4 regions of the Paenibacillus bovis genome follow, and region 3 is predicted to be linked to each of the others. Evidence: riboswitches for the same ligand, from Rfam matches in the RefSeq annotation. Region 3 holds a riboswitch; each other region holds the start of a gene.
What was found. A riboswitch is a leader RNA that binds a small molecule or an ion and turns the genes downstream of it on or off. The one in region 3 is predicted to bind thiamine pyrophosphate.
Positions count from the first base shown of each region.

Region 1 (2,204 bases), 2.7 Mb from region 3:
AGTCGGGTATTCTGACTCGCAGTAATGTATCCAGTTATATGATTGCATTGCTCCAGAATCGGCTTGATCTTCTGGCAGGTACTGATAAGGCAGCACCCATTCCGGCAGATGATCTTTTCTGGAAATACATGCTTCATACTGCAGGTCTGTGCTATGATCTGATTCTGTTGGATGCCGGTTCGGGGTTAGAGCAGATGCCCCTGCTTGCAGAAGCTGATCTTGTCATTGTCAATCTGGGTCAGGATCTTGTACAGCTCAATACCTTTTTTCATGAATATGCTCATCATGAAGTAATGCGTTCCAGAGTATGGATTCCTGTATTGGGTGCCTATCAAACGGAATCAGCACTTACCGCTGCCTGGATAGCAAATCAATTTAAAGTAGAACAAGATATATACCGGCTCAATGCTTATCAGGATTTTGAAGATGCATGGAATGCGCAAAATCTGTTTTCTTTTATGAGACATCAATTGATGCTAGATGGTAGCCACGATACATCTGCTCAATCGGCTGAATTTTTGCGACAATCCTTCTTTCTTGCAGCAGCAATTCTCGAACAGCTGGGCGGCATTTCTGTAGTTTCAGGAGCTGTTATCAAATTTCCTGTGCATACATAGTATTTGCTTTATAAGAACAGTTTTGCTAAGATAAATATGCTTAAATTGAATAGCGACAACACACGGGGGAGCCTGTAATGGCTGAGATGGCAGAACTGATTGCCGAACCCTTTGTACCTGATCTGGATTATACCAGCGTAGGGAAGTGGCAGAAGAATAATCTTGGATAATATGGATATATCTACTCTGACAACGCAGGCTGTATAAAGTAATTAATAATAGTACAGCAATCTGCATATTGTATATACAAGGAATCATTATGTATTCCCTGTATATCATGGACGGGATCAGCATCCTTTTGGATCGCAATGTTCCGGAATGTACATGGAGATATAATGAATGATCCAACCAGATTATGCTTCGGCAGGCAGCGATGCAGATCGTCCTGTTATTGTTTATACCAAACAGCCACTTTCCTTTGGAAGGTGGTTTTTTTGCATTATTTTGCAATATACAATGCCAGCTGGCCGCCTTACCATTTGGGAAAACAGAGAAGGTGTTCGTTATTCCGTGATACAGATAGAGATTGGAGATCTGTGGGGGGTGCAAAATGGAGCTGCATGTGGTGAGTACAGGCAATCAGACAGCAGAGAAAATACTTTCAGTTAGCAGGCAGATTTACTCCCAGGTAACAGCGATCCATATCCGGGAAAAGCAGTGGTCGGATAAACAGGTATATGAACTGGTACAAGCCATGTTAAACGCAGGGATACCTGCTGCTGCTATTCGGCTAAATAGCAGGATACAGCTTGCTGCGGAGCTGAAGCTGGGAGGTGCTCATTTAACCGAGCTGCAAAGTTTTGTCCGATCTCTGCCAGAGAAACACGAGGTAAATGTAAATGCACTATCCGGTAATGATCAGACCGGGGCAAGTACCAGCAGACAGAGGAGACAGTATCATGCACCAGCAGCAGATTCAGAGTCTGTATTGGATTTTTGGCAAAAAGAATCTTTTCGGCTGGGGAGATCAGTACACACTGCTGCACAAGCGATTCAGGCAGAACGGGAAGGAATAGATTATGTTTTTTATGGACATATCTATGAGACAGCCTCCAAGCCAGGAGTTCCTGCCCGGGGAGTAGAGCAGCTGCGCCAAATATGTGCTGTCGTAGATATACCTGTTATTGCGATCGGAGGGATACAGCCTCATCATGCAGAGGAACTGATAAGTACGGGAGCAGCCGGTATAGCTGTAATGTCCGGAATCTTTGCTGCAAAGAATCCATTGGAACAGGCTTCAGCTTATGCAGCAGCGTTATCTGCTGCAGCTGCTCGTATCGGCAAGATCGAATCAGGAAGGCAGGAAACGGTATGAGAAGTAATGGTCATTACGATGCAATTGTAGTTGGAGCGGGTGTAATCGGTGCCTCGATCGCTTATGAATTATCGTTAAAAGGCATGAAAGTTGCCCTGATCGAGAAAAATCAGCCAGCTTCCGGTTCGTCCGGAGCGGCTGGAGGTATGCTGGCAGCAGAATCAGAGCATTTTGAAAGTAAAGATCTTCGCAAATGGGCATTGTACAGCCGCTCGCTCTATAACCAGCTCACAGAGCAGCTGTACGAACTAACCGGCATACACTGTGGACTT
Region 1 is NZ_CP013023.1:3,613,407-3,615,610, reverse strand. Features, by position in the region: gene AR543_RS15315 (CpaE/TadZ family protein) at 39-617, shown strand; TPP riboswitch at 672-779, shown strand; gene AR543_RS24330 (hypothetical protein) at 957-1,226, shown strand; gene AR543_RS15310 (thiamine phosphate synthase) at 1,168-1,932, shown strand; gene thiO (glycine oxidase ThiO) at 1,929-2,204, shown strand, end outside.
Region 1: another riboswitch for thiamine pyrophosphate. It lies ahead of AR543_RS24330 (hypothetical protein); the one in region 3 lies ahead of thiC (phosphomethylpyrimidine synthase ThiC).

Region 2 (2,204 bases), 510 kb from region 3:
ACATGCCGTAGACACCCAATTCCTGAAAGGTTTTCAGGTCAGCCTGTATACCCGCGCCGCCACCACTATCCGAGCCTGCAATCGTTAATGCCTGATGAATACTCATCGCTGTTCTCTCCTTTGGTATAGAAATATATAGATGGGCATAGGATTGGTATTATGAATTTCGCTGCACTACTATCTGTTGCGACGATGCCTTCCTACAGCTGCTCGATTCGTGCCCGCTTTTGCAGCTCGTCCGGTGTCAGCAGAGACAGCTGGTTGATCAGCTCGATCTGGAAGCTGCCGGTTCCCTGTCCTGCGGTGCGCTCTGCCGCAATCTCTGCAGCTGTTCCATAAAAAGCCAGCGCTTCGGTTGCAGCGGACAGCCAGTATTCCCTGCCTCCGCTCACTGCTGCAAAAGCGGCTACTACCGAACTCAGCAGGCAGCCTGCACCGGTGATCCGGGTCAGCAGTTCATGCCCATTGCTGACGATCCATGTCGTCTCTCCATCCGTAACGATATCTTCCTGTCCGGTTACCACGACCAGCGTTCCCAGCTGCCGGGCCGATTGCTGAGCCAGCTTCACACGATCCCCTTCACCAGCTCCGGCATCGACGCCCCGAATCGTCCATTCCGCGCCGGCGACGTGAGCGAGCTCTGCGATATTGCTGCGCAAAATATCAACCTGCATCTGCTCCGTCACCTGACGGGCTGCTGCCGTGCGGTAAGGAGTCGCCCCCGCTCCTACCGGATCGAATACAACGGGTACTCCCGCCCGGTTGGCTGATTGTCCAGCCAGCAGAATCGACTGCAGCGTATATTCATCCAGCGTACCCATATTGAGCATGACCGCGCCAGCCATCGCTGCCACATCAGCTACCTCCTCGTGGGCATAAGCCATAAACGGCGATGCCCCCAGGGCAAGCAGACCATTTGCTGTAAAATTGGTTACTACTACATTGGTAATATTGTGTACCAGCGGATTTTGCTGACGTACCTTTTGCAAAAACGACATGTTTCTTCTCCTCCTTTGGCGATACAACGATATAACGCATATACAAAAAAGACCCATTCACCTCCAGCAGGAGATTAATGGGCCGTATCATTCATTCAGGTATAAAGTGCCTTATCAGGCATGAGTGAATATCCGCGTCCACTTCCCTCCGCTGGTATAACCCAGATCAGGTTCCAAGGGTCCGGATTCATATCCGTCTCAGCCTCTACGGCTCCCCTAGTGAATTCAAAGCGATATGATGAGCAGCAGAGAATCATCTGTCGGCGATAACGCCACAGCTGTATCTGCCATGCTCTTGTAGTTACGATCTTATAAGGATATCGGTGGACTGTCAAATCTCCGATCCAGCGGTTCACAGCAGAATGAAGTCTATTCCGTCAGGATCGTAATCTGTCTAGATCATCCAGTGCTGCCACTGTGTCTGCGCAGCTTCGCGACCGGCCAGCCATTCCCGGGTATACCGGAGCAGCTCACGGCGATGTGGCCCCGACGAATATGTATGATCCGCCTGGAAAATAATCTGCTTGTCGCAGCGCCCTTCCTGCCGGGTCCAGAATTCCTGCTGATACAAAAAGGCATAATCCACCGGAATCACATCATCGCCAGTACCATGTACAACCAATACATCTCCGCTGAACTGCCGCGCTTCGATAAATGGCTGGTAATTGCCCAATGACTCAAAATACACCGGCTTAAAGCAGTATCCCAGATAATCCGCTTCTCCTTCGATCACGGCCTGATCATACGTCTCGCGGCCTACAATTTTGACGATATCATTAAACGGGTGCCCGACCGCCGACCAGAGCACCAGATGCTTGACCCGGTGATCGCGCACCGCTGTCAGAATCGCCACCGCCCCGCCAAGACTGTGACCGATCAGCGTCACCCGCGTTGGATCGATATCACTGCAATTCATCACATAATCAAGTACACTGCGTGTCTGCGCCACCATGGAATCCAGGCCCTGCTGACCATACAGACCACTGCTTTCCCCACAGCCCGCATAATCAAAACGAACGACCATATATCCGTCAGCCGCAAGTTCGCGCGCACTGTTAACAAACAAACGATCTACACCGATCCGGCTACCCACGAAGCCATGACAGATTACAATGAGCGGTGTACGGTCTTTGCCTTTCCCCTGTCCGTCAGCCTGACGATCCTGTGCTGGATAGTGAATACTGGCTGTTAGCTCCAGTTCCTGAT
Region 2 is NZ_CP013023.1:1,453,073-1,455,276, reverse strand. Features, by position in the region: gene thiD (bifunctional hydroxymethylpyrimidine kinase/phosphomethylpyrimidine kinase) at 1-106, opposite strand, end outside; gene thiM (hydroxyethylthiazole kinase) at 201-998, opposite strand; TPP riboswitch at 1,125-1,226, opposite strand; gene AR543_RS06200 (alpha/beta hydrolase) at 1,393-2,204, opposite strand, start outside.
Region 2: another riboswitch for thiamine pyrophosphate. It lies ahead of thiM (hydroxyethylthiazole kinase); the one in region 3 lies ahead of thiC (phosphomethylpyrimidine synthase ThiC).

Region 3 (2,204 bases):
CGCATCAACAGCAGCTTCTCGCTGCCTCCGAGCAATACCATCACGAGCGACAGAACAAAGGTAAACAGCATAATGCTTCCAAATACATCCAGATTCCGGTGCCGGTACAGATGGATCAGATTATCCAGCAGAGGCACCACGGTCGCAATAGATAGGGCTGTAAGACTGCTCATGTACGGTTTGAGCAGAATATAGATCAACCATGGAATCAATCCATTGATAATCAGGGTCATGATAATGTATTTTCGGCCAGGCATTGCGGACATAGCCCCATCTCCTTTAGTTCAAAAAATCATAAGAATTATGTATACAGGAATTATATATTTAAATTTATGCATAATCATCCCACTTTAAGCTTAGATCGTCTACGTCTATAGACCGAAATAACCCGTAATTCGGCTGCCAACCATACTATATACAATCATTTCCTCAAAATAACAAAAGTTGACAATTATATTCCGATCGACATATAGTGTTAACTGTATCCACTAGGGGCGCCTGTACGGGCTGAGATAAAGCATCTGCTTTGGTCCCTTTGAACCTGATCTGGGTCATGCCAGCGTAGGAAAGTGGTTGAGACTTCGTTGATACGACGATACGGTTTCTGCCGCTTCCTGCCCGGAGGCGGCTTTGTGCTGTCCATGGGAGGAGGCCGGGTAGACGAATCGTCAATCTGCGTATGTACATAGATAGCAGGCAGATCGAAACAGATGGTGAATAGACTACGGAATGTGCATGGAGCGCAGGCAGCAGATGTACCTGTACTCGTTGCGCGGAAGCATTTTGATACTGATTATCGGTCTATTTTGTACCCCCATCCAGGGAGCTAACCTCTCTTTGTCTCCTGCCGGAGCTGGAGCTACACAATCGGCCGCTCTATGCCTGTTGCTGGACGCTTCATCGTACCGCAGATATCTGCTCGCACGGTCTCCTCTTCCCTTTGTGCTTCCATCCCTGTATTAGTACGTCTCCTGGCGGATATCTACATTCGTGAGGAGGTTTTTTATTTATATGACTATTTTTCAGACCCCATTACCCGGCAGCCGTAAAGTATACATTCAGGGTTCACGTGCCGATATTCAGGTACCCGTACGCGAGATTGCTTTATCAGACAGCGAGATTCGCGGAGAGATCGTTCCCAATGGACCGCTGCATATTTATGATTCCAGCGGTCCTTATACCGATCCCGGACAGGAAGTGAATATCCGGCAGGGACTGGCTCCGCTTCGGCAGAACTGGATCGCAGAGCGAATGGATACGGTACACTACGAAGGCCGCCATGTACGTCCCCAGGATAACGGATTCCAGAGCAGTGAGCGCGAAGCCCGGCAGGGTGCCGAACTATTCCCGCAGAATGATCGGCAGCCGAAGGCGGCACTGCCTGGCGCCAATGTGACCCAGCTGCATTATGCACGACAGGGGATTATTACGCCGGAGATGGAGTTTATCGCCCTGCGTGAAGGCATGGAGCCTGAATTTGTCCGCTCCGAAGTGGCTGCCGGACGGGCGGTCATTCCGTCCAATATCAACCACCCCGAGAGTGAGCCGATGATTATCGGTCGTCATTTTCATGTAAAAATCAATGCCAATATCGGCAACTCGGCTGTCGCTTCCTCGATCGAAGAAGAAGTAGAGAAGATGACCTGGGCGATCCGCTGGGGAGCCGATACAATCATGGATCTATCTACCGGCAAAAATATTCATACAACAAGGGAATGGATCATTCGCAATTCACCGGTACCGGTAGGTACGGTTCCTATTTATCAGGCACTGGAAAAGGTCAATGGCCGGGCGGAAGATCTGAGCTGGGAAGTATTCCGTGATACGCTGATCGAGCAGGCCGAGCAAGGTGTGGATTATTTTACGATTCATGCCGGTGTACTGCTGCGCTATATTCCGCTGACAGCCAATCGGGTGACCGGCATTGTCAGTCGGGGCGGATCGATTATGGCAGCATGGTGTCTGGCGCATCATCGGGAGAATTTTCTATATACGCATTTCGAAGAGATTTGCGAAATTATGAAGCGTTATGATATCACTTTCTCCCTCGGTGACGGGCTGCGTCCCGGATCGATTGCGGATGCGAACGACGAAGCCCAGTTTGCGGAGCTGGATACACTCGGTGAGCTGACCCATATCGCCTGGAAGCACGATGTACAGGTAATGATCGAAGGACCGGGGCATGTGCCGATTCATCTGATCAA
Region 3 is NZ_CP013023.1:939,555-941,758, reverse strand. Features, by position in the region: gene AR543_RS04090 (VC0807 family protein) at 1-266, opposite strand, end outside; TPP riboswitch at 481-585, shown strand; gene thiC (phosphomethylpyrimidine synthase ThiC) at 1,012-2,204, shown strand, end outside.

Region 4 (2,204 bases), 520 kb from region 3:
GCCCGACCAGTGCCGAGATCGGAATCCACAGTGTGGACCAGCCCAGATATAGTACGCCGCAGGCTACTGCCAGAATTACAGTCAGCACAACCTCTTTCATTTTCCAGTTCATACGGAGGTTACCTCCAGCTGAACCGGCCAGTCTTCCAGCGTATACGCCATATCCCAGAACATATATTCAAACTGGCAGCTGAGAATAAAATGCTGCTTCATCCGCTCACGGTGCGCCGGCGTAGATGCCGCGGCAATCTCATCGAGACGCGTACAGAACCGGCTCGTAATCGTATCGGTCCGGTTGCCATAGAAGTCGATCCAGTCATAGAACGGATGGGACACATCCGGCTTCACATCTTCCATCAGCCGCTTGCCAATCTCCCAGTACGTCCATGGGCATGGCAGCAGTACTGCCAGAATATCGCCCAGATCACCTTCCTGCGCAGCGGTCAGCATATGACGGATATAGTTGTGTGCCGATGGGGCTACCGGATAGCCCTGCAGCTGCTCATACGGTACACCGGCAACATGGCAGAAGTTATTGTGCGGATGGACTTCACTGTTCAGTACAAAAGAAATCTGCTGATTGAACATATCCATATCCTCGCGGCGGCTGCATTTGGAGATTGCTGTTCCATAGATTCGCATAAAGGCATTCAAGTACTCAAAATCCTGCTTTACATAGTGAACCAGCTGCTCGGACTGCAGATCGCCTCTGGCAATCCCCTGTACAAATGGATGGTTGTAAATCGCCTCAAATACCGGATCGGCCGCCTGTCTGATTTCTGCTGAAAAACTCATACAATTATCTCTCCCTTATCTGAAGTGTTCGGAAAGAACCTCCCCGGGAAAATGGATGCTGACCGGCAGCTTATTTACAGGAACTGCTGCCGGATCACGGACGCTGATGCTGTATATCCACGCAAAAAAGCCGCTCTCTATGGAGCGGCAGAATAATGGCATAGTTAGCCCTGCTCGGTCTCCACTTTCCTACGCTAGTACGAACTAGATCAGGTTCCAAGGGTCCGAGTCGATCTCGTCTCAGCCAGTATATGGCTCCCCTAGTGGTCTTTCACAATATAAGACTACTGTTTCCACTGCTGCATTAGGTGCCAGCAACGGATGTGACAGAAGTCTGTTTGATTGCCTTTTACTCTACACAGCATCGGTTCAGCTGTCAAGATCATCCATATCGGCAGCAGCAGCCCTATTGGCAGCCAGCAGGCACGATAATTCTGTTTTTGCCAGCTCGGCGGCTTGGCAAAATATATGGTGATTTGCTCAAATAACGAGTAAATATAGGTCTCAACGGGTATGTGTATTACATTGGAATGAGGAAATAAAAGGAAATTCATAGATGTCGGATCTACTCTGGAGGGAACATCATGTCACCACATATACCGCATGATCAGCTCAATGTTGTTATTACCGGCGCTTCCAGCGGCACAGGGCGCGGACTTGCCGAACGGCTTGCTGCCGAAGGCGCCAGCGTCGTTATCGCCGCCCGCCGCACTCATTTGCTCAAGGAAATGGAGCGTCAGTACGCTCCCAAAATGATCGCTGTCACCGCCGATGTCAGCCGGGAAGAAGGCATTGCTGCCGTATTCGAAGCAGCCATGTCACAGCTGGGGCGGATCGATGTATGGGTCAATAATGCCGGAGCGATTGCAATCGGTCCTTTTACCGAGTCGCCGCTCGCTGCTCTGGCACAGATGACCCGCATTAATCTGCTTGGCAATATGTATGGCAGCCATTATGCGCTGCGCCAATTCAAGCAGCAGGGCTACGGAACGCTGATTAACGTCTCTTCTTTTGCCAGCAAAGTAGCCTTTCCTTATCTTGCCGCCTATAGCGGCAGCAAATCAGCCATATCCGGTCTCAGCTATGCGCTCAATCAGGAAATGCAGCTGGAAGGCAGAACAGATATTCATGTCTGCGCTGTCCATCCATGGGTGATGAATACGCCGTGGACCGAGCATGCTGCCAATTACAGTGGTCACGAGATTGATATGAAGCCGCTGGATGATCCGGACGATATTATTGATGCCATGTACCGACTGATCGACCATCCACAGGAAAGTGTTGAAGTAGGCTTCAAGGTCAAAGGAACTTCGCTGTCCAGTCATCTGCTGCCACGAATGACCGAGAAGATCAGCGGACAATTCGTTCAGAATCTGATCTATGATGCACCGCCGGCCGAGTTTACGGCA
Region 4 is NZ_CP013023.1:417,255-419,458, forward strand. Features, by position in the region: gene AR543_RS01800 (ECF transporter S component) at 1-112, opposite strand, end outside; gene tenA (thiaminase II) at 109-795, opposite strand; TPP riboswitch at 965-1,067, opposite strand; gene AR543_RS01810 (SDR family NAD(P)-dependent oxidoreductase) at 1,380-2,204, shown strand, end outside.
Region 4: another riboswitch for thiamine pyrophosphate. It lies ahead of tenA (thiaminase II); the one in region 3 lies ahead of thiC (phosphomethylpyrimidine synthase ThiC).